Regions from separate parts of the Virgibacillus saliphilus genome, predicted to be linked through region 2. Evidence: a T-box and tRNA genes for the amino acid it is inferred to sense, from the RefSeq annotation. Region 2 holds a T-box; the other holds one or more tRNA genes.

Region 1 (15,468 bases), 430 kb from region 2:
GGGCATAATATCGCATTATCGACGCTGCCACAATTCATGGTGCCAGGAGATACTGCCGGTTCCGCACTTTACTGGCAACAAGATATCATTAAGCCGGAGGTTATTGTAAAAAATGGTATGATTAACGTCCCCGATAAACCGGGGATTGGATATGAAGTAGACCCGAATCAACTGGAACGATTTAGCATTGATCTTAAAACATTTGATCTTAGAGGTGGTTAACCCCTTACCTTAACTTTTTCAGAAATCATGAAACTTTTTTTCTTATCATGTATATATTTTTGTTTATTTGTGTTATACTAATCTTAATTATTTATGTTCGTTAGCAATATTAGATAACTCGGCTTTCTTCAAGCCCTGGTTCCATTTATGCAGATATCCATATCTGTCAAGATTTATAGTAACTTTTAAGTGATTATTCGTCTTGAATTGTTATCCAGAACAGAAATAGTAATAAATGTGCTATAAGCACTTGGAGGAATGAACATGAACACAGGTTCAGTAAAATGGTTTAACGCAGACAAAGGCTTCGGTTTCATCGAAGTTGAAGGTGGAGACGATGTATTCGTACACTTCTCAGCAATTCAAGGCGAAGGTTTCAAAACGTTGGATGACGGCCAGAATGTAACGTTTGATATTGAAGAAGGTAACCGTGGCCCACAAGCTGCAAACGTTGTAAAAAACTAAGTATGATGAAAAAAGGCTCTTTCCATTCATTGGAGAAAGCCTTTTTCATTGTTATTTTGTAAATTCCTCCGTAAGCACAGTAACAATTTGCTTCTTACGTGACACGACACCTTTTAATAAAGCCCGATTGTTTTCATCCAATACTACATCAAAGCCGGATTCCACTTTCGCTTTTCCTTCGCCATGTGCAAGTACTTCAGAATCATTGTTTAGAATATCCGTGACAACAAATAGGAATAGATCAAGCCCTTTATCTTTAACAACTTGTTCGATTTCTGTATCGATATCAGCTTGAAATGCATAAATTTGACTGGTGTCTACAGCGTTTACCTGAGCAATTTCTACGTTCGCATCCCCCATGGAAAATTCCTTAGCATCCATAGTTAACAATTCCGTTACTGTTTTATCACTTACATCAGCGCCAGCCTGTAGCATTTCAAGCCCATATGTTTCCAGGTTTACATTGGCAATTTCCGCCAATTCATATGCTGCATCGATATCTTCCTGCGTGCAGGTTGGTGATTTTAATAAAAGGGAATCGGAAATAATGGCGGAAACTAATAATCCGGCAATTTCTTTCGTAACGGCGATACCTTTTTCTTTGTACATTTTATTTAAAATGGTTGCTGTACATCCAACTGGTTCTGCCCGGAAATAGAGCGGCTCCTTTGTTTCAAAATTGGAAATGCGGTGGTGATCGATTACTTCGGCGATACGTACATCATTAATATTATCCACACTTTGCTGGAATTCATTATGATCAACTAAAATAACATCCTCTACATCGCTAGGTACATTTTCAATCAGTTGTGGTGCTTCCACACCAAAATAATCCAATGCAAATTGTGTTTCTTTGCTAATGGAACCGAGTCTTGCCGGATCAGCATCCTCTCCCAGCTTACCTTTTAATTCCGCATATACCAATGCTGAGGAAATCGTATCTGTATCCGGACTTTTATGTCCGAAAATTAACGTCTTACCCATATTCATTCTCCTTCATATGTAAAATAACGTATTCAATTATTAGATTACCATAATTAGTTGCTCATAAAAAATATTTTACTTCGTATTACACCTTTATTATTCACCATCTGTCCATGTATTTCTTCTCTAAAATCAAGTTATTTTACATCCCCACTATTTATTCTTATAGTAAACGTAGATATGATTTTGGAGGGATAAGAATGTCACATTTATTTAATTTTACACGAAACACTTTTCTTTCTTTCATCAAGGATCTTGATGAGAAAACGGCGGATTATCAAGCCGAGGCCTTTAATAATACCATACACTGGCATGTAGGACATGTTCTTGTCACTACAGAAGGATTACTGCTTGGGTATCCGAAACAGTCCGCTAATTTCCCGGAAAAATATAATGATCTATTTGCAACTGGTACAAAACCTGCAGACTGGCCATCAGACGTCCCTGCTATCTCAGAGCTTGGGAAACTTTTAGAAGAACAGCAAACGCGAATCAATGACCTTCCGGATGACTTTTTCAAGCAGGGTATTCCATTTGAGTTTATGAACTTTAAAACATACGGTGATATATTTGACATGCTTCTCCATCATGAAAATGAACATCTTGGCAAAATGAAAGCCATGAAACAAGTAGCAGATGCAGCACAGTAAATTCATTATCATAGGCGGCGGAATATTAGGTGCTAGTACAGCATATCACCTTGCTAAAAATGGGGCTGAGGTCACCTTAATTGATCGAAAAGATAAAGGACAAGCAACAGATGCAGCGGCCGGGATCATTTGTCCATGGCTATCCCAGCGACGAAATAAAGCGTGGTATCGTTTAGCAAAAGGTGGGGCTCGAATTTACCCCCATTTAGTACAAGAACTTGCAAGTGACGGGGAAACAGAAACTGGATATAAGCAAGTAGGAGCTATCAGTCTTCACACCGATGAAAAGAAACTAACTGCCATGTATGATCGTGCACATAAACGGCGGGAAGAAGCCCCAGAAATGGGTGACATTTCCCTTCTAAATACCAAGCAAACACAGGAAATGTTCCCACTCCTTAGTGATAGGTTCGGCGCTGTTCATGTCAGTGGTGGGGCACGGGTCGACGGCAGAAAGTTGCGCGACTCCTTATTACGCGGTTTTAAAAAACATGGTGGTGTACTGCGGCATGGAGAGGCTACCCTGTTAAGTAGCGGTCATCAAGTAACAGGAGTTCAACTTCATAGTGAAATAATTGAAGCAGAAACAGTCATTGCCACATCCGGTGCATGGATGAATGAACTAATCAAGCCTTTAGGTGTTTCTTTTGAAGTGACCATGCAAAAAGCACAAATCTTGCATTTAAAGATTCCGACGGTGGAGAATACAGATTGGCCTGTTGTCATGCCTCCAAATAATTCCTATCTTTTAGGTTTTCATGATCAGCGGTTAGTTGTCGGCTCAACCCATGATGATCACACAGGCTTTGACACCCGAGTTACGGCAGGTGGCGTCCATGAAATTTTAACAAAAGCGTTAGAAGTAGCACCAGCATTGGCTAATAGCACAGTGCTTGAGACAAGAGTTGGCTTCCGCCCATTTACTCCAGGTTTTCTCCCAGTACTAGGAGCACTTCCGGGTTATGCGGGATTATTACTCGCCAATGGATTGGGGGCATCCGGTCTGACTATGGGACCATACGTCGGCACACAGTTGGCCAAGCTCGCTCTTGGTATGGAACTGGAAATGGATTTAACGGATTATGACATTGCCGCAGCGATAACAAAAGTGAAAAGCGCCTGGTTAAAAACGTAGAGACCCCCGCGTTGCAACTGAGATTAGATGAACGTGACTTGTCGCCAATGAATGGCGAAAGTCTACGTGAATCTTATGCTTGGAAAGCGAAAAGGAATCATGCCCCTGCATCAGGGGAGCCGTGCGTTGGCCGGCAAGGCCGTTCTTAGTCGGCCTTCCTTTGTCAAGTGAACCGATGATGACTTTCGCCACAGGCATAAGTGCGACTATGGCTCTGCCTGCGCCTGTCGGCTTGTCAGTCGCCAAGTCTTCTTTATCGCAGGGAGCTCTCGTGTTATCTCCTCGTTTTTGGCGCTTGTAGCTGGACGTAGCCATTAATCAATAATACGTTATGCCCAAGCAAATCATTTTATAATTTCCTACGCGATAAAATAGGACGAGCTTGTGTCTGTCTTTTTATCACATTCATATCCTAATTTTACTACATGCAGCACTACGACTCTGGCTAAACGATCGAAGTAACTTCTTAAAAAAATCACTTCGATATTTACAGTTATAATCGCTTTTGGTACGCTTACATCAGGAGGAGGCGATTTTTGAGGTGAAGGGTAAAATGATAGTGATTCTATTAGCACTAGGCATAGTAGCAGCAATAATTGCATGCTGGTTTCTAATACAATATGTCATCGATGCATATGATATTGAAAGAGCAATGACCACTACGGTTGAAAAATATACCCAATTATAGATGAAGACCAAAGAAATGGATGGATTTCTTTGGTCATTTCATTCATTCCTTTTTTTATCTCTATTTTGCTTTCTTTAACTCCTCAACAAATATAATTCTTATTTTTCCATCAGCTAATTGTTCAATTATATGTTCCGGATTATTTTCCATAGGCTTTCTCCATCATTTCCAGGATGATCATAATAAGTGAAGGATATAGGTGAGGGTTAAAATCGTAGTTAGTAGATATGATTTGCTTCTTAGCGTAAGCGAGAATTTCACGAGACACCTGCTGAGATAACTCCTCAGGGATATGAAAAAGCCCACCCTGGGTTATGTATGTAGCATTACCCATTGGGATCAATAAACCTGTTATCATTTCACCACATTTTGGTACCAGGAACTTTCTTTGGTACATACGTACAATCTTTGTCTCCCCGTCAAATAGATCCCTACAAATAAATACACTTCCACTCCCGCTTTGAAAATCAAGCACATAATAGAAGCCTGGATTCAAGGAAAGCCAACTTGCTAAAACATCTTGAAAAAAACTACTTTTTGTTTCCCATCTATGTTTGTTTAACTGCAGATATTGCTGGAAAATTGGCATATGTTCAGTCCCAACAGGTAAACAAAACGTGGTCCACCAGACTAATTGTGGAAAAATGCGTTCAGCAAGCGCATCCGATATATTCATTGTTGAAATAATGTCTTCTGTTTCCTCTATAATTGTTGCGGAAAAATGGTGAATCGAATAATAAAATATGTCGTCAAGTATCCGAAGCAATTCCTGCTGGTCTTCGTCCGGAAAATAAACACTTTGATTCTTTACTGCTTTCATTTCACTTCCTCCTTCAGCGTTTTTTATCATTCTAGCATGGAAGGGAAATTACTGCAGAAGGTAAAAGTGCATTTCTCAGATAGACATCAAAACTAAAATTCAATTTTCTCCTAATGAAAATATAAAAATAATACGCTACACATTGTGCAAAATACAATTTTACCCTATGCACTGGATTTTGACGATTGTTTTTTTAAGCTCACCTCTATCAAATCAATCAGCCCCCTCATTTTCAAATAAGAAAACTGAAACAAGGGACTCTGTATAAAAGTAAAAATAAAAGTAAATACAAATACAGGCCCACCTAAAATCAAGCCTAGCAGTAAAACCAAGCTCTCTGTGATAATCCGAATTCTCCTTATGGGAGCCCTTAATTTATCAGAGATCGACAGCATAAATCCATCACGTGGACCGGAGCCTACTCCTGCTGCATTGTAAACACCACCACCTACTCCCATAATTACAATCCCGGTAATGATCATAAATATATCCGGCCATGCATGCGTAGCCTTTGGCAAGAAATCAAGCCACATCAATAGATCCACAAACACCCCAACTAAAAACGCATTGAAAAATGTCCCTAGTTTAATATATCTCTTATCAAGTATCCATGACACCATAATTAATACGCCTGAAATGATAATAGTCCACGATCCGATCGATAGACCAATGCGCTCAAAAAGTGCTACATTCAATACGTCCCACGGATGAATACCAAGATGCTGGACATTTATCGCAACAGTAATACCAACACTAAAAAGCATTACACCTATGATGAAAACAGCCCAGCGAATTATATGTATCAATAGGATCAACCTTCTTTCACGGATTGTTCAGCGTTTGCATGAATTAGTTATATAATAGCAGAATTTTCATTATTATTGTGTTTGGCTGCTTATAGGAATATAATAATGCTGATTCTATAAATATAGAGATCAGCGCTCATTACATGTTTATTCAGCGTTAATGAGATAAATACCGGTGTTCGGGGTCGAATATTGCCTTTTGATTTGATAGGGTTTATAAAAAAGGTCTCTTCACCCCAAAATCTATGATTAACAAACTATAGTACCATTTTGAAGCAAATTAGTCCTTTCATGTCTATGATTTGTATAAAAAGAAGGCTTTCCTTATACTGCATCTTTATGGTATATTTTATTAGGTATAAAAAATAGGGGGAATACATACAATGAAAAAAATCTTATTTAGCGCCGTCCTTATCATAGTATTAGGATTATTAGCTGCTTGCGGTGAAAGTGATAACGCTGAGAACGAAAGCTCGGAAACAGAAGACACAGGCCAAAATGAAGAAGATCCTGTTGAGGAAGAAAATAGAGATAGAGAATCATATGAGTTTAACCAGGAAATTGCAGATAATGACAACTACAAAGCAACTCTCATCAGCATTGAAAAAAATGTAGGTGAAGAAGAAGAGTGGATTGACGTGAATTTTGAAGTAGAAAATAAGCTAGAAGATACGGTAGATTTTCAAGCTAGCGAAGTATCTATCAATGGGAAAATGGTGGATCAATCACTTGTCATGATGAGTACAGAAGTCGCAGGAGGAAAAGTAGCTGACGCTGTATTAACTATTGAAGATATAGATGGTGGTGAATTACCTGCATTAGAAGGAGATTTTGAAATGCTTTTAAATATGGTCAATTGGGAAGATATGGAGCAGGAAGAACAATCTGAAGTGAGCGTGGCATTTGAATAGGTAAAAATAAACCACCACAAATGAATTGACCCCTGTCAAGTAGACAGGAATGAAAAAAGCTATTTACAATACCTGAGTCCTTGGGGGCTCAGGTTATTTAATTTCTTCTATATAAATCCTTTATGGCAGAAAAATATAGGTTTGGACCGTTAAAAAATCAGGTAAGTGATATTGTTACCCACTTTTCATTTGGCCTGGAAGCCGCATATGCGCTTGTGGTGATAGGAAGGCCATAAGCTTCTCTAGCCATACCTGGATTCGTTGGTGTCTGTAATTTTGAGGTAATATAAAAAAGAAACTCCTGTAGATTAAATTTCTCAATAAAAAGGCATCAAATACCATGTTGTCCCATTATGCGCCCATTCGTATTGGTGAACGAACTAGTTGACATTCATAATGTTAACTAGTAAACTATAATTGTTAACTGGTTAACTAAAGAACATAAACAAAGGGGGTGAAGGTTTGTGGAAAATTCCTCAAAAGAAAAAGCCCTGAAAGCCATTGAACATTTTATTTTGTCCCGCGAAAAGAAGATGGCAAAAAGGGATAATCTAGCCAAGGATTTATTAGTTGATCATGGATATACCGAAAATAAATGGTCTTTAACGCAGTTGCATATTATGGCTCTGATAAACGAACATCCAAATGCATCTAATAACTCATTTCTTTCTAAGGAGCTAGGTGTTTCAAAACCTGCGATTACCAAAGCCATTAATTCCTTAATTGAAGGAGGAATGGTTCTGGCTAAAAAAAAGGAGAATGATCAGAAGGCTGTTTATTATATGTTAACAAATTCAGGGCAGCAACTTGCAGTGGTTCATGATCGAATGCATCAAATAGCTGAAGATCGTTATAATCAATTGTTGGATCAGTTCTCTGACGATGAATTAGAGCTGATTATTAAATTTTTAGAAGCCTGGTCAAATCAATTATAAAAAGAGGAGCAATTATTATGGATAGAGAACAAGCCATTGAATTTTTAAGTAGGATGTATCAAGAAATCATCGTTGATATGAAAATAGAAAAAATTCCTGATTACTTCAGTAAACAATACATTCAAACAACTGATGGAGTTAGCACAGATATAGCTGAATTTACAAGTCATGTCCAAGCATTAAAAGGGATTGTAAACTCCATATCTATATCTCCCTTTTATGACGTTCTCTTTGATGATGATAAACAAACGGCAACCCTAAGATATACTGTTACTGCAAATAAAAAGGGTGGCAAAACTGGCGAAATAGAAGTAATAGCAATATTTGAATTAGACAATGATAAAATTGTCCGTTGCAATGAGCAATCTTGCCCATTAAATCAAAAAGAGGAGTTTAAAGACTTAGCGAGTGTCAACTACTAACTTTTATTTAAATGAGGCTGGGGCAAAACAAAAGTGTTTAATTAAAAAACGGCCATTGTCAAGCTTAGCGTAGGAAATATGCGGAGGCTCCAGCGGGAGAAAAGGCATAGGTGAGACACCTAAAGACGCGGATAGCAACCTTTTTTGCGAAGGGTGCTGCTATCTCGGATCACTTGCAACACGACGAGCACAATGAGGCTCACCAGCCGCCCTAAGGTACATTTGATGTATAGGTACCACAAGCCGGACAACGATGTTTTTTTATTTCCCTATCAACATGAAGACAATTGACGCCGTAAACTTCTTCTGACTTTTGGATCGTAAAGACTTCAAATCCTGGTAAATGAATGTTAGAATTCAATTGCACGCACTCCTTTTGTATCTGTTTTTTCGCTAACTTCAGTTTAACAAATAAGGAGCTCGCGTGCTTTATATTATTCAGAAAATGATTCACACCCCAACATATATTGTAGAACCAAAAATAAAGAGACACCCTCAAACGCTACCTAAAAACGTTTCAAGGATGTCTTATAACATCTCATCTTATTCTAAATTAAGCTACTGATACCGGTGGTCGGGGTCGAACCGACACTCCCGAAGGAACATGATTTTGAGTCATGCGCGTCTGCCAATTCCGCCACACCGGCATATGTTTTGAAGGCGGTAACCGGATTTGAACCGGTGATAAAGGTTTTGCAGACCTCTGCCTTACCACTTGGCTATACCGCCATTTAAAGTAATGGAGCGGGAGACGGGATTCGAACCCGCGACCCCCACCTTGGCAAGGTGGTGTTCTACCGCTGAACTACTCCCGCAAGTGGCTGGGCTACCAGGATTCGAACCTGGGGTACACGGGATCAAAACCCGATGCCTTACCGCTTGGCTATAGCCCAATTTTTTATGGGGCGACCGGTGGGGATCGAACCCACGAATGCCGGAGCCACAATCCGGTGCGTTAACCACTTCGCCACGACCGCCATATAGAAAATGGCAGGGGTAGTAGGAATCGAACCCACATCAAAGGTTTTGGAGACCTTCGTTTTGCCATTAAACTATACCCCTACATAATTTTAAAGTAATGGTGGAGGGGGAGAGATTCGAACTCCCGAACCCTGAGGGAGCGGATTTACAGTCCGCCGCGTTTAGCCACTTCGCTACCCCTCCATCAATTGATAAAGAGTGGTGGCTCGGGACGGAATCGAACCGCCGACACACGGATTTTCAGTCCGTTGCTCTACCGACTGAGCTACCGAGCCATTTTAATAATTTATTTAGCTTTTCTTGCAATAATCAACTTAGTGTTAAAGTGGCGGTCCGGACGGGACTCGAACCCGCGACCTCCTGCGTGACAGGCAGGCATTCTAACCAACTGAACTACCGGACCATGTATCAAAAAATAAGTTCACATGAATTTTGGGAATAGGCTAAGGCACACTACCATTTTCAATTAGCAAATAAGCATGTTCAATGTAGATAATCAACATATTTTGGTTGCGGGGGCAGGATTTGAACCTACGACCTCTGGGTTATGAGCCCAACGAGCTACCAGACTGCTCCACCCCGCGATATGAAAATATAATAATCTATTTTTTAAATGGTGGAGGATGCAGGGCTCGAACCTGCGACCCCCTGCTTGTAAGGCAGGTGCTCTCCCAGCTGAGCTAATCCTCCGAATTACATAAGGAACAAAAGCAATAAAAGTTTAAAAAAGTTGGTGACCCGTACGGGATTCGAACCCGTGTTACCGCCGTGAAAGGGCGGTGTCTTAACCACTTGACCAACGGGCCAATTATATAAAGGTGGCGGAGAGCGAGGGATTCGAACCCTCGAGGCCGCGATAGCGGCCTACACGATTTCCAATCGTGCTCCTTCGACCACTCGGACAGCTCTCCATGGCTCCACAGGTAGGATTCGAACCTACGACCGATCGGTTAACAGCCGATAGCTCTACCACTGAGCTACTGTGGAATGATCAATTTGAGCATTTTACTTTATTATTCAAATGGATTGCCTGGCGGCGTCCTACTCTTGCAGGGGCAAAGCCCCAACTACCATCGGCGCTGGAGAGCTTAACTTCTGTGTTCGGCATGGGAACAGGTGTGACCTCTCCGCTATAACTACCAGACCTAATGTCCTTAAGTGGTTCTGTGTCGTTGCAAAGCATGAACCATTTGAACAGAACTTCTTTATTAAATTTAGTGACAACCAATATTATAATGGTTTCCAGAAAAAAATCAAGTATTTTTCATAAATATGTATGAATTTATACCCTAAAAACTAAATAAGAGTGTTCGTAACGTACATCTAAAAGCCATTTAGTTAAGTCCTCGATCGATTAGTATTCGTCAGCTGCACGTGTCACCACGCTTCCACCTCGAACCTATCTACCTCATCGTCTCTGAGGGATCTTACTCACTTGATGTGATGGGAAGTCTCATCTAGAGGGTGGCTTCATGCTTAGATGCTTTCAGCACTTATCCGTGCCACACGTAGCTACCCAGCCATGCTCCTGGCGGAACAACTGGTACACCAGCGGTGTGTCCATCCCGGTCCTCTCGTACTAAGGACAGCTCCTCTCAAACTTCCAACGCCCACGACGGATAGGGACCGAACTGTCTCACGACGTTCTGAACCCAGCTCGCGTACCGCTTTAATGGGCGAACAGCCCAACCCTTGGGACCGACTACAGCCCCAGGATGCGATGAGCCGACATCGAGGTGCCAAACCTCCCCGTCGATGTGAACTCTTGGGGGAGATAAGCCTGTTATCCCCGGGGTAGCTTTTATCCGTTGAGCGATGGCCCTTCCATACGGAACCACCGGATCACTAAGCCCGACTTTCGTCCCTGCTCGACTTGTAGGTCTCGCAGTCAAGCTCCCTTCTGCCTTTACACGCTACGAATGATTTCCAACCATTCTGAGGGAACCTTTGGGCGCCTCCGTTACACTTTAGGAGGCGACCGCCCCAGTCAAACTGCCTACCTGACACTGTCTCCGAACCGGATCACGGTTCTGGGTTAGAAGGTGCGTGCAGCCAGGGTGGTATCCCACGGGTGCCTCCTCGTAAGCTAGCGCTCACGATTCTAAGGCTCCCACCTATCCTGTACAAGCTGCACGAACATTCAATATCAGGCTACAGTAAAGCTCCACGGGGTCTTTCCGTCCTGTCGCGGGTAATGCGCATCTTCACGCATAGTATAATTTCACCGGGTCTCTCGTTGAGACAGTGCCCAAGTCGTTGCACCTTTCGTGCGGGTCGGAACTTACCCGACAAGGAATTTCGCTACCTTAGGACCGTTATAGTTACGGCCGCCGTTTACTGGGGCTTCGGTTCTACGCTTCGCCCAAAAGCTAACGTTTCCCCTTAACCTTCCAGCACCGGGCAGGTGTCAGCCCCTATACTTCGCCTTGCGGCTTCGCAGAGACCTGTGTTTTTGATAAACAGTCGCTTGGGCCTATTCACTGCGGCTCACTACTCGTGAGCACCCCTTCTCCCGAAGTTACGGGGTCATTTTGCCGAGTTCCTTAACGAGAGTTCTCCCGCTCACCTTAGGATTCTCTCCTCGCCTACCTGTGTCGGTTTGCGGTACGGGCACCTATGACCTCACTAGAGGCTTTTCTTGGCAGTGTGAAATCAGGAACTTCGGTACTTTATTTCCCTCCCCATCACAAGTCACGTTAGCGTTGGACGGGTTTGCCTATCCAACTCGCTCCCTGCTTGGGCGCACCATTCCATCGGTGCGCTTTCCTTATCCTCCTGCGTCCCCCCATCATTCTAACAGTCATGAGGTGGTACAGGAATATCTACCTGTTGGCCATCGCCTACGCCTTTCGGCCTCGGCTTAGGTCCCGACTAACCCTGAGAGGACGAGCCTTCCTCAGGAAACCTTAGGCTTTCGGTGAAAGAGATTCTCACTCTTTTTTCGCTACTCATACCGGCATTCTCACTTCCAAGCGCTCCACCAGTCCTCACGGTCTGACTTCCCAGCACTTGGAACGCTCTCCTACCATTGTTCGAAGAACAATCCGCAGCTTCGGTGATACGTTTAGCCCCGGTACATTTTCGGCGCAGCGTCACTCGACCAGTGAGCTATTACGCACTCTTTCAATGATGGCTGCTTCTAAGCCAACATCCTGGTTGTCTGAGCAACGCCACATCCTTTTCCACTTAACGTATACTTAGGGACCTTAGCTGGCGGTCTGGGCTGTTTCCCTTTCGACTATGAACCTTATCACCCATAGTCTGACTCCCAAGGTCAAGTAACTGGCATTCGGAGTTTGACTGAATTCGGTAACCCGGTGAGGGCCCCTCGTCCAATCAGTGCTCTACCTCCAGTACTCATCCCTTGAGGCTAGCCCTAAAGCTATTTCGGAGAGAACCAGCTATCTCCGTGTTCGATTGGCATTTCACCCCTACCCACACCTCATCCCCGCATTTTTCAACATACGTGGGTTCGGGCCTCCAGTCAGTGTTACCTGACCTTCACCCTGGACATGGGTAGATCACACGGTTTCGGGTCTACGACCACATACTCGCATACGCCCTGTTCAGACTCGCTTTCGCTGCGGCTCCGTGTCTTCCACTTAACCTCGCATGGGATCGTAACTCGCCGGTCCATTCTACAAAAGGTACGCCGTCACCCATTAACGGGCTTCGACTACTTGTAAGCGCACGGTTTCAGGTTCTCTTTCACTCCCCTTCCGGGGTACTTTTCACCTTTCCCTCACGGTACTGGTTCACTATCGGTCACGAGGGAGTATTTAGCCTTGGGAGATGGTCCTCCCGGATTCCGACGGAATTTCTCGTGTTCCGCCGTACTCAGGATACACTCCGGAGAAAATGCTCTTTCGATTACAGGGCTCTTACCTCCTATGGCTGATCGTTCCAGATCGATTCATCTAAAGCACTTTTTGGTAACTCCGTAGGAGTGTCCTACAACCCCGAAAAGCAAGCTTTTCGGTTTGGGCTGATTCCGTTTCGCTCGCCGCTACTTGGGAAATCGCTTTTGCTTTCTGTTCCTCCGGGTACTGAGATGTTTCAGTTCCCCGGGTGTGCCTCATCTATCCTATGTATTCAGATAGACGTCCTGTTCCATTACGAACAGGGGGTTTCCCCATTCGGAAATTCCCGGATCAACGTTTACTTACAACTCCCCGGGACATATCGGCGTTAGTCCCGTCCTTCTTCGGCTCCTCGTACCTAGGCATCCACCGTGCGCTCTTGTTCACTTAACTAAATCTTGCTTTGTTTCAAAAGCACATTCATGTTTTGATGTCGTTCGTACTCTTATTTAGTTTTCAAGGTACAAATAGAGAGATTTGCTCTCTCAAAACTGAACCAAACAACCACGTATGTCTCCACCAAAAGATCTGAAATAGATCGCTCGGCGTTTCCGTTTCTATCCTTAGAAAGGAGGTGATCCAGCCGCACCTTCCGATACGGCTACCTTGTTACGACTTCACCCCAATCATTGGCCCCACCTTCGGCGGCTGGCTCACGCAAAGCGTGTTACCTCACCGACTTCGGGTGTTGCTAACTCTCGTGGTGTGACGGGCGGTGTGTACAAGGCCCGGGAACGTATTCACCGCGGCATGCTGATCCGCGATTACTAGCGATTCCGGCTTCATGCAGGCGAGTTGCAGCCTGCAATCCGAACTGAGAATGGTTTTATGGGATTTGCTTAGCGTTGCCGCTTCGCTGCCCTTTGTTCCATCCATTGTAGCACGTGTGTAGCCCAGGTCATAAGGGGCATGATGATTTGACGTCATCCCCACCTTCCTCCGGTTTGTCACCGGCAGTCAAATTAGAGTGCCCAACTCAATGCTGGCAACTAATCTCAAGGGTTGCGCTCGTTACGGGACTTAACCCAACATCTCACGACACGAGCTGACGACAACCATGCACCACCTGTCACTCTGTCCCCGAAGGGAACTCGGTATCTCTACCGATCGCAGAGGATGTCAAGACCTGGTAAGGTTCTTCGCGTTGCTTCGAATTAAACCACATGCTCCACCGCTTGTGCGGGCCCCCGTCAATTCTTTTGAGTTTCAGCCTTGCGGCCGTACTCCCCAGGCGGAGTGCTTAATGCGTTAACTTCAGCACGAAGGGGCGGAAACCCCCTAACACCTAGCACTCATCGTTTACGGCGTGGACTACCAGGGTATCTAATCCTGTTCGCTCCCCACGCTTTCGCTCCTCAGCGTCAGTTACAGACCAGAGAGTCGCCTTCGCCACTGGTGTTCCTCCACATCTCTACGCATTTCACCGCTACACGTGGAATTCCACTCTCCTCTTCTGTACTCAAGTCCTCCAGTTTCCAATGACCGCTCACGGTTGAGCCGCAAGATTTCACATCAGACTTAAAAGACCGCCTGCGAGCGCTTTACGCCCAATAATTCCGGACAACGCTTGCCCCCTACGTATTACCGCGGCTGCTGGCACGTAGTTAGCCGGGGCTTTCTGGTTAGGTACCGTCAAGGTACCGCCTTATTCAAACGATACTTGTTCTTCCCTAACAACAGAGTTTTACGATTCGAAAACCTTCATCACTCACGCGGCGTTGCACCGTCAGACTTTCGTCCATTGCGGATGATTCCCTACTGCTGCCTCCCGTAGGAGTCTGGGCCGTGTCTCAGTCCCAGTGTGGCCGATCACCCTCTCAGGTCGGCTACGCATCGTCGCCTTGGTGAGCTCTTATCTCACCAACTAGCTAATGCGCCGCGGGCCCATCTGAAAGTGGCAGCATAAAAGCCGCCTTTCAACTTCTCATTAGGTAATCAAAAGTGTTATCCGGTATTAGCTCGCGTTTCCGCGAGTTATCCCCGTCTCTCAGGTAGGTTGCCCACGTGTTACTCACCCGTCCGCCGCTCGTTCCACAAGCGCAAACCCCGAAGGGTTATTGCCTGCTTCCCGCGCTCGACTTGCATGTATTAGGCACGCCGCCAGCGTTCGTCCTGAGCCAAGATCAAACTCTCCATAAAATAATGAAGTTTGTCTATCATTGACACCGATCAATGATATATCTTCGCTTTTCACATGGTTTCAAGGGGTGAAATCAACCGTCCAGATGAACCATCGGACTTCGTGATTTCTTTCCTCTACCATCTGTTTGACATACTGGTTGTTTTGTTCAGTTTTCAAAGAGCAAATGCATATGTTGCGTTGAAATTGCAACTTTCACATCATACCATATCCATTTCCTAAAGTCAATAACCTTTTTAAGCCTCTTTATAAAAATTTATAAAAAAATGAATATTTCGTATTGGCTCGCAAAATAGCGACTTTTATAATATACCATATTGATCAATTTAGAGTCAATCCGTATTTTTTATTTTTTGTCGTTATTTATTTATCGTTTTTTTGCGACGGAATTAACTTTACCATGGTTACTATACAAAGTCAACGAGTTTTTTACATTTTTTCTTTTCATT
Region 2 (15,468 bases):
ATCGTGAAGATGTCTCCGATTTATATGACGAACAAGGTGTTTGTGGACTAAACTTTGATGGTGGTCCTGGGAGTTGTGGTGTGCTGATGAATTAGGTGCGTATCTCGCATGGAAAATGAATGAGAAGGTGATGTCTATGAAACAAAATGAACGTTCAAATGTTTATCAACTTATATCTTTTCTGTTTGAATATCCGTCACAAAAAATGCTGAAAAACATGCCTGAGATTAAAGAAGAAGTCGGCAAGCTACGTAATAAAAATATAAAAGAATCATTAACAACTTTTATTGCATCTATGGAAAACAGTAATTTAAATGATTGGCGTGATCAATATATTGCCTATTTTGATTTTGGCCGTTCCACCAACCTCTATGTGACTTATTCGCGATTAGGGGAGCAACGACAAAGAGGAATTGAACTATTAAAACTTAAAGAATTTTATCAGGCTTCTGGGTATGACGTCACGGATCTTGAATTACCTGATTATTTACCCTTAATGATAGAGTTTTGCAGCCAAGTTTCTGCTGAAACAAGCAACCAATTATTTAAAAAATACAAGGGTGAGATCAATTCAATTAGAAACAGTCTGGCTGAGAAAGGAGGCCAGTTCACCCCCTTATTTGATGCCTTGAACTTCCAAATGGAAGAAGATGGCGTGTTGCCGGAAAGTAATAAGAATGGTAATGAAATAGAGCCTATTTCAGAAAAATGACCGATATTGAATTGAAATGATGACTTCGGAGTGATTATCCATGCAGTCCAAAGATCATGTATGAGGAGGCAAGGGAATGGATTTATTAAATCTTGTTTTATGGGGGTTCTACCATATATTGTTCTCACGATTTTTATCGGGGGACACATATACCGCTATCAAAAGGATCAGTTTGGATGGACGACGAAATCCAGCGAATTTTTGGATAAGAAAAGTTTGAAAATCGGTTCTCATATGTTCCATTGGGGAATTATTTTCGTTTTTCTAGGACATGTTTTAGGGATTATCGTCCCTGCTGGTTTCTATGATTCAATAGGAGTTTCTGAACAAATGTATCATGTTGTTGCTCTCATTTTTGGAATACCTGCGGGATTGATCGCTTTAGTTGGACTCGTCTTACTTTGCTGGAGAAGGATAAACATGAAACGAATTAAAAAGACAACATCAACAAGTGATTGGGTGACACTTATTGTTTTGCTTGTTGTTATGGGGACTGGTTTAATCGCAACCTTTTTCAATGTTGATTCAAGTGGGTTTGACTATCGAACGACTATCGCCCCTTGGCTTAGAGGACTTTTCATCTTTAATGTCAATCCAGAATTGATGGTAGAAGTGCCGGTATGGTTCAAAATTCACGTTCTATCTTCTTTTTCTTTATATGTCGTCTGGCCATTCACGCGTCTTGTCCATGCGTTCAGTCTACCATTTATGTATTTTCGTAGAAGTTATGTCGTATACCGTAAGCTGGATAAAAGTCATCCTTGATAGAAATATGACGTTGAGACTCAGCAAATAGCGATTTATATTTTTCCATTTCCTTTTTTAAGGAAAGGTTAAGGAGGTTAATGTAAGAATGAAACAGTCTAACATTGAAGATAAACAACCTGAAATACTAAAGAAAGAGTATCGTCTTAAAGGAAGTCCGAATAGGGGCTTGCTTATGGCAACATTTGGATTTTTCATCGGATTTTCCGCGGTATCTTTGTTTGGAACAGTTGCTTCAGAGTTTAATAAGTTTTTAGGATTATCCGGTATCATGCTAGGATTCTTAGTGGGATTGCCGCAACTGCTCGGATCATTACTCCGCATACCTTTTGGTGCATGGGTTGATAAGGTCGGTGGAAAAAAACCAATGCTTATTTTACTTGGCATCTCAATTGTCGGGATGGTCGGATTAACGTCTATTCTTTACACGGGAGAATTAACAATGGGGAAATTCCCGTGGGTTTTATTGTTTGGCTTGCTTGGAGGTGCAGGTGTTGCGACGTTTTCTGTCGGAGTACCGCAAACGAATTATTGGTTTCCGACGAATAAACATGGGTTTTCATCTGGTGTTTACGGTGGTTTAGGTAATTTAGCTCCAGGGATTTTTAGTTTGATTTTGCCTACAATACTTGCCTTATATGGACTGGCAAATACTTATTTGATATGGCTCCTTTTTCTGATTGCTGGAACGATTATTTATGCCGTCTACGCTAAAGATGCTTATTCCATTCAAATCACGAATCAAGGGGTCAATGAAAGGGAAGCGAAGCGGGTAGCAAAAAAACTCGGACAGGAAGTGTTTCCTTCGGGTAATGCCGTTGATGCTTTGAAAAAATCAGCTAAAAACCCGCGTACATGGGCTTTGATTGCACTCTATTTCACTTCATTCGGAGGGTTTTTGGCTCTAACAACTTGGTTGCCAACTTATTGGACAGAGTTTCACGGACAGAGTGTTCGGATGGCAGGTGTTCTGATGGCCATCGGTTTCTCGATATTTGCTTCACTTATACGAGTATATGGTGGGAAGGCAAGTGATGATCATGGCGGGGAAAAGGTAGCCATAATCAGTTTTGCAGTTGCACTCCTTGGTGCATTAATGTTCGTAGTAACATCTACCTTTTGGATCGCTTTGCTGGCGGAGGTTATTCTTGCTGCAGGTATGGGGATTGCTAATGCTGCTATATTCAAACTGGTGCCAACCTATGTCAGCGACGCACCAGGCGGAGCCAGCGGCTGGGTTGGTGGCCTGGGAGCCTTTGGGGGATTTGTAATTCCACCGGTTATGGGATTGTTTATTGATATTTTTGGCGTATCTGGTTATCAGTATGGTTTTTTAGTTTTTGCAGCCTTGGCTCTTCTCTCGATAATCATATCCTACAATTTAATGAAAAATAATCCAGTGAAACAATAACAATAGGATTACGCTTATATTTTAACCAATGGAAGGAACCTAGCACAATGAGGTGAGAAAATGGCTAAAGCACAATATAACATGAAATTAATTAATATTTTAAAAGATATATTACATCGTTTACATGATACGGGTCCGTCAGAATCTATTCAAGAAGAGTTTGACCGACATTTTAAAGATGTGAATGCTGTTGAAATATTGTTGATTGTGCAGGAATTAAAAAGTGGAGACTATGGTATTACATCTCAGAATGTTAAGGAGTTATTCCGTGTTTATGCTCAATTGTACGGCCATTCAATGAATGAATGGAATATTCCTGAAACGCAACATCCAGGTCACCCAGTCCAAATTTTCGCAAATGAAAATAAAGCATTTTTGGAAATTTTTACTGAAATGAATAGTCTTTTAGAATTATTGGAAAAAAACCAACACCAATTGCAAGAAGATACGTTAGAAAGACTCAAGGAGCTTATGTCTTCATTAGGACAGTTCTATAACCACTATAATCGTAAAGAGAAGCTATTTTTCTCAATTTTGGAGCGATATAGGCATTATACGCCATCCAGAATCATGTGGAGGGATGATGATCGAATCCGTAACCTATATAAGGGAACCAAAAAAATGATGGAACGTATACCTGATATAGAATTTAAATACTTGAAGAAAACGTATCATTTATTTGAACGTCAATTTAAGGAAATGATTTTTGAGGAAGAATCATTTTTATTACCAATGCTTGCGTTAACCTTTCAAGAAGATGATTGGCTGGCTATCGCAAAGGAAAGTGACGCATATGGCTATTGTTTTGGTGAGCCGGAAGAAAAATGGGTGTCTCAACGAACGTCATTTATCGATGAGGAAGATGAAACGGATACAATAAATCATGCGAAAGATGCTGATATTCCAAGCCTTCCCTTTGGAGGTGGCTACTTAACAACACATGAAGCCAACCATATTCTTAACCATTTGCCACTAGAAATAACATTTGTGGATAAAAACGGTTTATTTAAATACTTTAATGAAAGAATCGATTCATCTGAGATGATGCTTGTACGGACACCAAGCTCAATTGGCCGTTTCGTAGCCAATTGTCATCCACCTAATAGTTTAGAGAAGGTTATGAACTTAATTCATGATCTGCAGTCAAAGAAACGCTCTTCTGAAAGTATGTGGTTTAAGAAAGGGGGGCGTTATGTTTATATCACGTATAAAGGTGTATTTGATGAGAATGGAGAGTACTTAGGAATTTTGGAGTACGTTCAAGATATTCAGCCTTTCTTAGATCTAACACGTGAAGTGAAAAAAGAACTTAGTCAACTAGATGAATCGTTTTAAGAGGAGGAAGTCCAGATTTAGTCTTGTTGACAATAATGAAAGGGAGGCGAAACAGCATATCTATTGGTATGCTGTTTCGCCTCCCTTTATATTTGGAATCTTTGAATGTGAGTCAATACCGAACCGGGGCTCACCCGAAACCCCTTTAGTAAATTACTAACCCCATTCATTTATTCATTTGTACAAGCATAAATTAGAATAATAGATAAGGACAAGCAGGGGACGGGATAAAGATGGGGTATGTATTTTTATTTTTAATCGGCTTTGGGATGGCTGTTTCCGGGGGAGTCACCATCATAGCATACATGAATTTACTACCAGCGGGATTAACATGGACGGATTATTTTATTTTTATAGGAGGCAGAATAGAATGTTACTTTCTGCTGATTGGATTTTTGATCATGGCGTTCGTCATTTATCGTATGCCAAACAACCTTTAATCTCATTTCATTCGAATATTTTTTTAAAATAATGGTCATAATGTATGTTAAGTTACGTTAAAAAGTGAGGGTTGTTTATGTTATATTTGCATGATGTTTGGGTGAATTGGTTTGAAGGAGAAGAAAACGGGTATAGCGTCTGTTACTTTCATGAATGGCGCAAAGATGACAAGATTGAATTATTAGATCAGGTTCCATTATTGTACATAACAGATGACTTATACAATTATATTGAAAATGACATGAATGAGCTACCTATAGTACTGCTTGATACGATTTATAAACGTGCTTATTCCCGCAAGGGTCAGGATCGAACCGTACTTGAATATGCTTGTATCATCACAGATGGCAAAGAAATACTGGCTCTTGATACCATTGGCTATCAAATTCCTATTCGTAAAAGCCGTTTAATACCAAGACAGGAGCAACTTGTATTCGATATGATTGAAAATAAAAAAGCCCAATCCTTTAAATTCGATGGTACCTCTTATGAGAAAGAGTACCACATGTTATCAATGCCACCTGAACTAGTTTTTGGCTTAACGAGAAGGGAACGTCAATTGAAGCAGCTGCTTATGATAGGGTTGGATCAGTTACGAACGACCAACAATTTAAAAGAGTTGCGGTATTGGCTTACCGAATGGGATCCAAAAAACTATCCATTTATCCGATTCATGAATGAAGATAAAGTATGGGACGCCCTTTATAATGGGGTGAAGCAAGGATGGAGCATGGCACATGAAGAATTATGTGCAAAATTAATCAAGGGGCAGCCTTTCCTTGAAAAAATGTTTGAAGCGGAAAATAATCAAGAGCAAAATACGTCGAAGCAAAAGTAAATCATTCAGTGAGACGGGGGATTCTCGCTCACTGAATGATTTTTTCTAACGTTTTTTCTTTTTGACCCTTCCTAATCCCATCGCTTTTTTTGCCTTGGCAACTGTTTTATTCGCCGTAAAAGCAGCTTTGTCTGCTCCCTGATCCAATATCTCATCTAATTTTTCCGAGTCGATTAATGCGTAATACCGGTCCTGAATGGGTTTTAGAACTTGAACAACTGCATTTGCGGTATCTTGCTTGAACACTCCATATCCTTTATCTTTATACGTGGATTCAAGGGATGCTATAGATTCTCCTGAACAGCTTGAATAAATGGTTAATAAGTTTGCTACACCTGGTTTATTTTCCTTATCAAATGCAACAATTCCATCTGAATCCGTAACAGCACTTTTAATTTTCTTCTCAATCCTTTTCGGTTCATCAAGCATGGAGATGAACCCTTTTTCATTGTCATCTGACTTGCTCATTTTCTTGGTAGGGTCCTGGAGCGACATAATACGTGCGCCGACTTCGGGAATGCTGATTTCAGGTATGGTAAAAATATCATTGAATTTATGATTAAAACGCTGTGCAAGATTTCTGGTAAGTTCTAAATGCTGTTTCTGATCCTCACCAACAGGGACTATATTTGTATTGTACAAAAGAATGTCTGCTGCCATTAGGGAAGGATAAGTTAACAATGCTGATGACACTGCTTCATTACCTGTCGATTTATCTTTAAATTGGGTCATTCGTTCCAATTCTCCAATATAGCTTATCGATTGCAGCATCCATCCTAGTTGTGTGTGTGCAGATACTTCTGATTGGATAAATAACGTAGCTTTTTCCGGGTCTAATCCAGATGCAAGGTACAGTGCTGCTAGTGAGCGAATATTATTTCTTAATTTCAATCGATCTTGTGGTACTGTAATAGCATGTTCATCGACAATGCAATAATAACATTGGTAATCATTCTGTAATTGGACAAATTGCTGCATAGCCCCTAAGTAATTTCCAATTGTCAATGTGCCGCTTGGCTGGATACCTGAAAAGATGGTTTTCATTTTACTTCACTCCGATTCTTTATTCTACATAAAAAAAGCCCATTTATCCCTCAAACAGGGACGAATGAACCGCGGTGCCACCCTTATTATCTTCACATTCTTTGTAAAGACCACTTTAAGTTACATCAGTTCCAAAGTCCAATTCCAAATTACCCTTGATACTTGTTTCCACCAACCACAAGTTCTCTAAAAACCAATAAGTAATTGTACTACGCCTTTTTCATCACTTTATATTCCATTTTTTTATTATTATATATAGCATTGTTGTCAAATGCAAGTAACTAGCAAAAAAGTCTTTTCCGTACTCCTCTTTATCCTTCTAAAAACTAAAAAATTCGACTTAATCCTCCATTTGTTGTTCAAATCTGACTTCATTTCGTATATACTAGGTTTAAAATACGTATTGGAGATTGAATGTGATGGAGAGAAAACGGCTTACGGCTTTTACATTTATAAGTATACTTCTCCTGGGGATAATGCTACCTATAAGTAGTAGTGGAGAAGAAGTACAAACAGCAAGTGCACATAAGGAAAGACAAACCAATATTAAATCGATTGATACAAGTGAAAGAATACAGCGTTTTACATATGATTCAGGCTATGATTTTGAATATCCTGATGCGGTGAGGGGTATCTATGTTACTGGAAATTCGGCAGGTGGCAGTCGCTTTGAGAGCCTCTTGGATTTAATTGACACAACAGATCTAAATACAATGGTAATTGATATCAAAGAAGATAATGGTAATTTAACGATGATACCCGAAGAGGGATCCCCGTATGAAGATATGGCGAAAAATTATATAGATGACCCTGATGAGATGATGCGGGTCTTAGAAGAGAAGGGCATCTATCCAATCGCGAGAGTTGTTGTTTTTAAGGATAGTGTGCTATCTAAGGAGCGCCCTGATCTGTCCTTTCAACAAAACGGAGAAGTATGGGTGAATAATAAAGGGGAAGCATTTTTAAATCCGTTTGAACAAGAAGTATGGGAATACAATGTTGAAATTGCGAAGATGGCTGCAGAAATGGGCTTTCAGGAGATCCAGTTCGATTATGTACGTTTTCCTGAAGGTTTTGAAAACCGGGATTCTGAGCTGGAATACACACTTGGGGATTACGAAAACTCCGAACTTGATGACGTGAAAAAACGTGTAGAGGCTGTAACGGACTTCGTAGCGTTTGCTCGAGAAGAATTGGCGTATTATGATGTTGACGTTGCTGCAGATATATTCGGTTACGCAGCTACGATTGAAGAAACACCAGGTATCGGCCAAAACTTTTCTAAGATATCGGAAAATGTCGATATCATTTCATCGATGATCTATCCCAGTCATTGGAGTCCCTATTTTGGTATAGAAAAGCCCGATACAGAACCATATAAGCTTGTTAACGAATATGCTCAAGTGGAAAATGAGGTGTTGGATGCCTTGGAAGAGACTCCAGTTTCAAGACCGTGGTTACAGGATTTTGAAGCACCTTGGTTATATAGTGGAGCAACCAAACAATATGGAAAAGAGGAAGTTGAGGCGCAAATCAAAGCATTGTATGAAAATGGGATTGATGAATTCCTGTTATGGAATTCCGGGAATACGTATACTGAAAATGTAGACTATATGATCGGAAAATAAGTTACAAAGCGAATCTCGTTACAAGATGAAGATTCGCTTTATTCTCGTAGACAGAGAAATATAAAGGAAATGTCATGTTTCCTAATAGGTAATCTTTCAGTTGGGAATGCTAAAATTAGTACTTATTTCATGCAGATTTAACAAAGGATCGTTTTTTCGTTATACTAAAAAAATCAATAAAAAATAAGGAGTTATGTTATGAATTGGTATGATAAGTTAAGTAAGTATTTCCCCGTAGAAGAGATGAAATCAAAAGCGCATATGGAAATGCTCTTAGATGAAAAGGGGGATGTTTACCATAAGGATGAAAGTTCCTTACATGTCTTAATGTTTGCGGAATTTGACTCATTCGTTTTTATTGACTATGTATGGGTTTCACCAGATGCAAGAGGGCAGGGAACAGGACATAAGTTAATGGAAAAACTAAAAAATAAAAACAAACCAATTATTTTGGAAGTGGAGCCAGTAGATTATGATGATTCAGATTCAGAGAAACGACTTCACTTTTACCACAGAGAAGGCTTCGCTCACGCGCAAAAGATTGATTACAATCGTCGTTCCCTGGCTACAAATGAGGATACCGCAATGGAAATCTTGTATTGGTCTCCAACGGATGATTCCGAAGAAGTGATTTTTCAAAAGATGAAAAAGATGTACGAGGATATTCATACGTATAAAGATAAAGAAATATATGGCAAGTCCTATCAATCGGTCGATGAAGTTCTAACGTATGAGAAAGACCGAGATTCCAAGGATATATTAGAAGGCATACATACAACAGAAAAATCCTAAAAAGTCCTTTTACGGAAATTCCCGTACACTAAGTTGTTGTATTTGTTTTGCTTGATTTTAAAAATATTTTCACGTGGCAGGTTTAATTGAAAATGATATAGGGTATGTTACTACTACATTGATAAATGTAAACAATTCATGAACATTTGAAAAAACCTTGATTTTTCTTGGAAATCCTCTACCTTTTAATTGACAAATGTAGTATAATTTACATATAGGGTTAATTAAACTTATTTTAATCTAATAAGTAGCTCAATGTTTATGAAAATACCCATTTTAGAATGAGGAGTGAAGTTTCATGGTAACACTTTATACCTCACCAAGTTGTACATCTTGCAGGAAGGCAAAAGCGTGGCTTGAGGAGCACAATATCCCATTTAGAGAAAGGAATATTTTTTCCGAACCATTAACGTTGGATGAAATAAAGGAAATATTACGGATGACGGAAGATGGAACTGATGAGATTATCTCGACTCGCTCAAAGGTTTTTCAAAAATTGGATGTTGATATTGATCAATTACCATTAAAAGATTTATTTAATTTAATCCAACAAAACCCAGGCTTATTGAGAAGACCAATAATTTTGGATGAAAAACGATTGCAAGTTGGATATAACGAAGATGAGATTCGACGGTTTTTACCAAGAACAGTACGTACTTTTCAACTACGTGAGGCGCAGCGAATGGTCAACTAATTCGTTCACAACTTTTAGGAAATACGAAATACAAATAAAAACGCAGATCCCTTTTTACTGGTCTGTGTTTTTGTTATATTAGGGTCAGGTGTCCCTTTAAATATTATGGGTGACAAATGTTTAGGAATGCTTTAAAATATGATATTAACCATTCATATAACAATTTATAAATTTGTAGGCATATTAATTTCCAAGAAGAATGAAGCTATCATACAATGGCAGTAGAAATATAAATATGAATGGTTAGAAATGTACGTTAACGGGAAATGGAATGGTAAATGATTTCACTATATATAAAGGTGAAGTGGTCTCTTCCACTTAACTATTTATAGAAGGGAGAGAAACAAAATGGAAATAGAAAGAATCAATGAAAATACGGTAAAGTTTTATATTTCTTATTATGACCTTGAAGATCGTGGGTTTGAGCGTGAGGAAATCTGGTATAATCGGGAGCGAAGCGAGCAATTGTTTTGGCAAATGATGGATGAAGTGAACTATAAAGAGGACTTTACGGTAGAAGGTCCGTTGTGGATTCAGGTTCAGGCAATGGATAAAGGATTGGAATTCGTTGTTACCAAAGCACAAGTCTCCAAAGATGGGGAGAATATTGAATTACCGACAGAAGATGGTGAAACAGTAGACGTACCTGTTGATAAGAAAATAGAAAATATGCTGGAAGATAAATATGGAAAAAGTCATGACCAAAGTGAGGAATTGGAAGAAGACAACCTATCAATTATTGTAAGGTTCCATGATTTCGAGGACGTCATTCAATTAAGTCATTACTTTGCAGCTTTCACAGGAAGTGCCCAAGATTCCCTGTATCACTATGATGAAAGCTATTACTTGTATATGGAGTTTTCTCATGAATTACTGGATGACGACGTACAAGAAGATTTCATTAGCCAAGTATTAGAATTTGCAGACGATACAGACGTGACCATTCACTTATTAGATGAATATGGGAAAAAGATATTTGAAACGGACACCTTTGCCCAAGTCAGATCTTATTTTCCAGTTGAAGTCTAGACACTCGAAAAAGGGTGTCTTTTTTTATGGTTCTACAATATATGTTGGGGTGTGAATCATTTTCTGAATAATATAAAGCACGCGAGCTCCTTATTTGTTAAACTGAAGTTAGCGAAAAAACAGATACAAAAGGAGTGCGTGCAATTGAATTCTAACATTCATTTACCAGGATTTGAAGCCTTTACGATCCAAAAGTCAGAAGAAGTTGACGGCATCTATTATCTTCATGTTGATAGGGAAGTAAAAAACCATCGTTGTCCGGCTTGTGGTGCTTATACATCAAATGTCCATGATTACCGGGTACAAAAGATTCAACATACCCGTATATTTGGCAGACAGGTTTATGTTTTCTATCGTAAGCGACGCTATGTTTGCCGATCCGGTTGCGGGAAGCGTTTTTATGAGGATAACCCCTTAGTGGAGCGTTATCAGCGACAGTCCATGGAGATGAAACAGGCCGTAGCGATGGAGCTTATTCACGGAAAAAGTTTCAGGGATGTTGCTCATCGATTTGATACATCCCCAACCACCGTTATTCGACGGTTCGATTATATTACGGCCCCGCTGTTGGATGAAACACAAACATTACCGGATGTGATTGCCATTGATGAATACAAAGGGGATGCCGGTGGAGAAACATATCAGACGATTATTGCCGATCCCGTAAATAGAAAACCGTTGGAAATACTGGCAGACCGTAGGAAAGAAACGGTAAAGAATTATTTACGGAAACATGGTGAACGCGTAAAGATGGTCGTGATGGATATGAGCCATTCGTTTAAGGCCGCTGTTGATCAAGCTTTGGGGCATCCTATTATCATCGCGGATCGCTTCCATTTTTGTCGGTATATCTATTGGGCTTTAGAAAGGGTCAGAAGACAGGAACAAAATGCTTTTGATGATTATGATCGCAAAAAATGTAAACGGATGAAACATGTATTTTATAAACAGCCGGAGACATTAACAGACAAACAAGCCTGGTATCTGGAACGATACTTACAAAAATCCGCCTATTTGAAACGGGCTTACCAACTTAAAGAGGCTTATCGATTATGGTTTGAGACAGCTAAAGAGAATGGCTCGAAACACTTGGGTGCAACGAAAGCGCATCTTTATGAATTCTATGACCTAGTTCGAGAATCGGGTGTTACGGAATTTGAACAGGCTATCGGGACCCTGCAGAATTGGCAGAAGGAAATTATGAATACGTTTGGTTTTGAACTGCATAACGGCTATATTGAGGGGATTAATAACCAAACCAAGGTTCTTAAGCGTAATGCATTTGGCTTTAAACGATTTGATCGCTTTCGGGCGAAGGTATTACTGCATCATCAATATAAAAAGCTGGATATTCGGGTGGCATAATAATAAGGAGTGAGCATACGCTCACCCCAACATTTGACAGAGAACCTTTTTTATTATTTTGCAGGAATTTATCCATCTCTGTCGAATTGGTATATATAGGAGGTGGTTTTATTCCATGTTACAGGCTCTAACAGAAAAGGGCAATGTGATTATGCTGTACACGCTGCCAAAAATAGAGATTGAAAAATTAAAACGCCAGTCGTTTTTTTGCCCTGCATGTAAGCAACCAGTAATTATCAAAGCAGGATTAAAAGTAATCCCTCATTTTGCACACCGTTCCACAACAAATTGCTCCACACACGAAGGAGGGGAGGGGGCTTACCATGAAAAGGGGAAATTACTACTGTATAAATGGTTAATCCATCAACAATTGGATGTTCAGCTTGAGACATTCATCCCGGAAATTAACCAGCGGCCAGATTTGTTGCTGTTGATAAATAGGAAAAGAATTGCTATTGAGTATCAATGTGCAAGAGTACAACCTGAGCAGATAAGACAGCGGAACGTGGGATATGCGCATGCCGGGATAACACCAATATGGATCCTGGGGGAAAATTTACTCCAAAGACAAACGAAACATCATCTGAAAATTGATCAGTATTCCCAACAGTTTATCCATCAATTTTCTTCTGATACCCCATTAATTTTATTTTACTTTTGTCCGCACACCCTTCAATTTATAACATTTCAGGATATTTTTTTTACACAAGCAAGACAGGCTATCGGTAAACTGAACGTTATACCATTAAAGCAAATGAATTTCACGCATATATTTATGGAAAAGCCATTTACACAAATGGAGCTTTATCAATTATGGAAAAAGGAAAAGTACAAATTCCGTTTAAAACCAGGAAGTCATTTATATGGGAAAGAATTAGCTTGGCGTCAATGGTTATATTTAAAAGGAACCCATATCGAATATTTACCGTCTATTATATTGTTGCCAATACCTGCTCAATACCGGATGAAGACTTCTTCATGGGACTGGCAGAGTCGGATAGCCATTGATCTATTAGCCCCGTTACCCATAGGAAGTGCTATTTCCACTACATTAGCGAAGCATTTTTTACAGCAACAACTTCTCAGTAAACAATATTTTCCCTTAATTTATTCTACTGAAAATCCTGTTATGCAATATCTACAGCTTTTAGCCCGCTTAAATATCGTGAGACAGAAAACAACCCATTCATTTACAAAAATCAATCCCATTAAATTTCATAAAAATATAGAAGAAGCTTTAAAGGCGGATAAAGCAATAATGGATTTTTTAATTGCAAAGGCTTCAAACAAAATCCAAGCATGATTTATGCATAATTCGTTATACTACTAATATGATCTTTGTTAAAGCGTTGTTCAAAAAGGAGGAAATATGTTGGCTAAAACGTCAAAAGAATTACCAAAACGCAGTGAATTACCTAAAGAAATGACATGGGACTTGGAAGCAATTTTTGCGACAGATGAAGAGTGGGAAGAAGAGTTAATGAAACTGAAAGCGGATATTCCTGAAATCGAGAGCTATCAAGGCAAGCTTTCTGAATCCGCTCAAAACTTGTATGACCTGTTTCAGTTGCAGGATAAGCTCTCGATGAGGCTTGGGAAGCTGTTTACATATGCGCATATGCGTTATGATCAGGATACAACAAATTCATTTTACCAAGCGTTGAACACGAAAGCTGAAAACCTACTTACGATAGCTTCTAGTTCCATGAGTTTTATTGTACCAGAAATTCTGGAAATGGATGAGGCTACCATAAAAGGGTTCCTTGAGGAAAAGAAAGAATTACAAGCATATCAAAAAACATTGGATGAAATTAATCGTCAGCGCCCCCATGTATTAAGTAAGCGTGAGGAGGCTTTACTGGCTGAGGCGTCTGAACCGATGTCAAATGCTTCGCAAACGTTCAGTATGCTCAATAATGCAGATCTAACCTTCCCTTCCATTACAAATGATGATGGGGAAGAGGTCGACTTGACACAGGGCAGGTTTATTGGATTTTTGGAATCACAAAATCGTGATGTTCGTAAGGAAGCTTTCAAAGCGATGTATGATACGTATGGAGCGTTTATTAATACATTTGCATCCACACTGATTGGAAATGTGAAGACCAATAATTTTAATGCGAAAATCCGAAACTATACATCAGCTAGGGAAGCAGCGCTTGATGATAATCATATTCCGGAACAAGTGTATGATAATCTGGTTGAAGCAGTTAATGAAAAACTGCCATTACTTCATCGTTATGCGGCATTGCGAAAAAAGGTATTAGAGCTAGATGAGTTGCATATGTATGACATGTATACACCACTTGTTAAAGATGTTGACATGAAAATACCTTATGAAAAGGCGCAACAGTATGTGCTTGAAGGTTTATCTCCACTTGGAGATGAATATATAGATATTTTGAAAGAGGGCTATGAGAATCGCTGGATTGATGTGGAGGAGAATAAAGGAAAGCGCAGTGGTGCCTATTCCTCGGGAGCATATGGCACAAATCCGTATATCCTGTTGAACTGGCAAGATAGTCTGAATGATACGTTCACACTTGCACATGAGCTTGGACATTCCGTGCACAGTTACTATTCCAGAAAAACACAGGACTTCCGCTATGGGAATTACTCAATTTTCGTAGCAGAGGTGGCATCAACAACGAATGAGGCCTTGCTGAATGATTATATGCTTAAAAATCTTGATGATGAGAAACAAAAGCTGTATTTGCTCAATCATTATCTGGAGGGCTTTCGTGGTACCGTATTCCGTCAAACCATGTTCGCTGAATTTGAACATGATATTCATAAACGACTGCAGGAAGGCGAAGCATTAACTGCGGAAAAACTAACGGAAATTTATTACGACCTAAATAAGAAATACTTTGGCGATGATGTTGTCTCAGATGAAGAAATTGGATTGGAATGGGCAAGAATCCCCCATTTTTATATGAATTATTATGTATATCAATATGCAACAGGGTATTCAGCTGCGACTTCCCTTGCCAATCAAATATTGGAAGACAAAGATGGTAAAGATGGTGCAGTAGAACGTTATATCAATTTCTTGAAGGCGGGAAGCAGTGAATATCCAATTGATATACTAAAGAAGGCCGGTGTGGATATGACATCCAAACAGCCCATTTTAGATGCCATGGATGTTTTTGAGGAAAAATTAAATGAATTGGAAGCATTATTGCTAAAATGAGCAGAAAACGAGACTGGAACAAAACAAACATGTTTAACTAAACGGACATTTCCCAAATTAGTGTAGGAAATATACGTAGATTCCATTGGGAGAAAAGGCATAGGTGGAACCTCTTGAAGACGGCAGCAATCTTTTTTACGAAGAGTGCTGCTCTTCAAATCACTTGCAACACGACGAGCATAATGGAGTCCCCTAGCCGTCCTAAGGTGTGCGACGTATAT

Evidence for each region. A T-box is a leader RNA that pairs with one kind of tRNA and senses whether it is charged. The one in region 2 lies ahead of trpS (tryptophan--tRNA ligase), so its partner is inferred to be a tRNA-Trp.
Region 1: it has a tRNA-Trp gene. The T-box ahead of trpS (tryptophan--tRNA ligase) is inferred to sense a tRNA for this amino acid. The anticodon was not compared.

The regions. Positions count from the first base shown of each region.
Region 1 is NZ_JAGYHC010000001.1:1,350,189-1,365,656, reverse strand. Features, by position in the region: gene menC (o-succinylbenzoate synthase) at 1-222, shown strand, start outside; gene KFZ56_RS06770 (cold-shock protein) at 487-687, shown strand; gene KFZ56_RS06765 (manganese-dependent inorganic pyrophosphatase) at 739-1,671, opposite strand; gene KFZ56_RS06760 (DinB family protein) at 1,872-2,321, shown strand; gene KFZ56_RS06755 (NAD(P)/FAD-dependent oxidoreductase) at 2,308-3,456, shown strand; gene KFZ56_RS06750 (hypothetical protein) at 3,998-4,144, shown strand; gene KFZ56_RS06745 (hypothetical protein) at 4,284-4,964, opposite strand; gene KFZ56_RS06740 (YczE/YyaS/YitT family protein) at 5,129-5,770, opposite strand; gene KFZ56_RS06735 (LptM family lipoprotein) at 6,154-6,681, shown strand; gene KFZ56_RS06730 (MarR family transcriptional regulator) at 7,146-7,616, shown strand; gene KFZ56_RS06725 (nuclear transport factor 2 family protein) at 7,634-8,038, shown strand; gene KFZ56_RS06720 (hypothetical protein) at 8,250-8,399, opposite strand; tRNA gene KFZ56_RS06715 (tRNA-Leu) at 8,604-8,685, opposite strand; tRNA gene KFZ56_RS06710 (tRNA-Cys) at 8,697-8,767, opposite strand; tRNA gene KFZ56_RS06705 (tRNA-Gly) at 8,779-8,853, opposite strand; tRNA gene KFZ56_RS06700 (tRNA-Gln) at 8,857-8,931, opposite strand; tRNA gene KFZ56_RS06695 (tRNA-His) at 8,940-9,015, opposite strand; tRNA gene KFZ56_RS06690 (tRNA-Trp) at 9,027-9,100, opposite strand; tRNA gene KFZ56_RS06685 (tRNA-Tyr) at 9,118-9,202, opposite strand; tRNA gene KFZ56_RS06680 (tRNA-Phe) at 9,219-9,294, opposite strand; tRNA gene KFZ56_RS06675 (tRNA-Asp) at 9,346-9,422, opposite strand; tRNA gene KFZ56_RS06670 (tRNA-Met) at 9,527-9,603, opposite strand; tRNA gene KFZ56_RS06665 (tRNA-Val) at 9,634-9,709, opposite strand; tRNA gene KFZ56_RS06660 (tRNA-Glu) at 9,751-9,825, opposite strand; tRNA gene KFZ56_RS06655 (tRNA-Ser) at 9,839-9,930, opposite strand; tRNA gene KFZ56_RS06650 (tRNA-Asn) at 9,932-10,006, opposite strand; rRNA gene rrf (5S ribosomal RNA) at 10,048-10,163, opposite strand; rRNA gene KFZ56_RS06640 (23S ribosomal RNA) at 10,354-13,272, opposite strand; rRNA gene KFZ56_RS06635 (16S ribosomal RNA) at 13,447-15,018, opposite strand.
Region 2 is NZ_JAGYHC010000001.1:1,779,997-1,795,464, forward strand. Features, by position in the region: gene narH (nitrate reductase subunit beta) at 1-95, shown strand, start outside; gene narJ (nitrate reductase molybdenum cofactor assembly chaperone) at 137-712, shown strand; gene narI (respiratory nitrate reductase subunit gamma) at 812-1,477, shown strand; gene KFZ56_RS08550 (MFS transporter) at 1,566-2,888, shown strand; gene KFZ56_RS08555 (DUF438 domain-containing protein) at 2,949-4,223, shown strand; gene KFZ56_RS08560 (YuzI family membrane protein) at 4,457-4,663, shown strand; gene KFZ56_RS08565 (YjbA family protein) at 4,741-5,502, shown strand; gene trpS (tryptophan--tRNA ligase) at 5,548-6,546, opposite strand; T-box leader at 6,600-6,779, opposite strand; gene KFZ56_RS08575 (putative glycoside hydrolase) at 6,966-8,174, shown strand; gene KFZ56_RS08580 (GNAT family N-acetyltransferase) at 8,373-8,966, shown strand; gene spxA (transcriptional regulator SpxA) at 9,265-9,660, shown strand; gene mecA (adaptor protein MecA) at 10,009-10,689, shown strand; gene KFZ56_RS08595 (ISL3 family transposase) at 10,828-12,054, shown strand; gene KFZ56_RS08600 (competence protein CoiA) at 12,170-13,357, shown strand; gene pepF (oligoendopeptidase F) at 13,427-15,247, shown strand.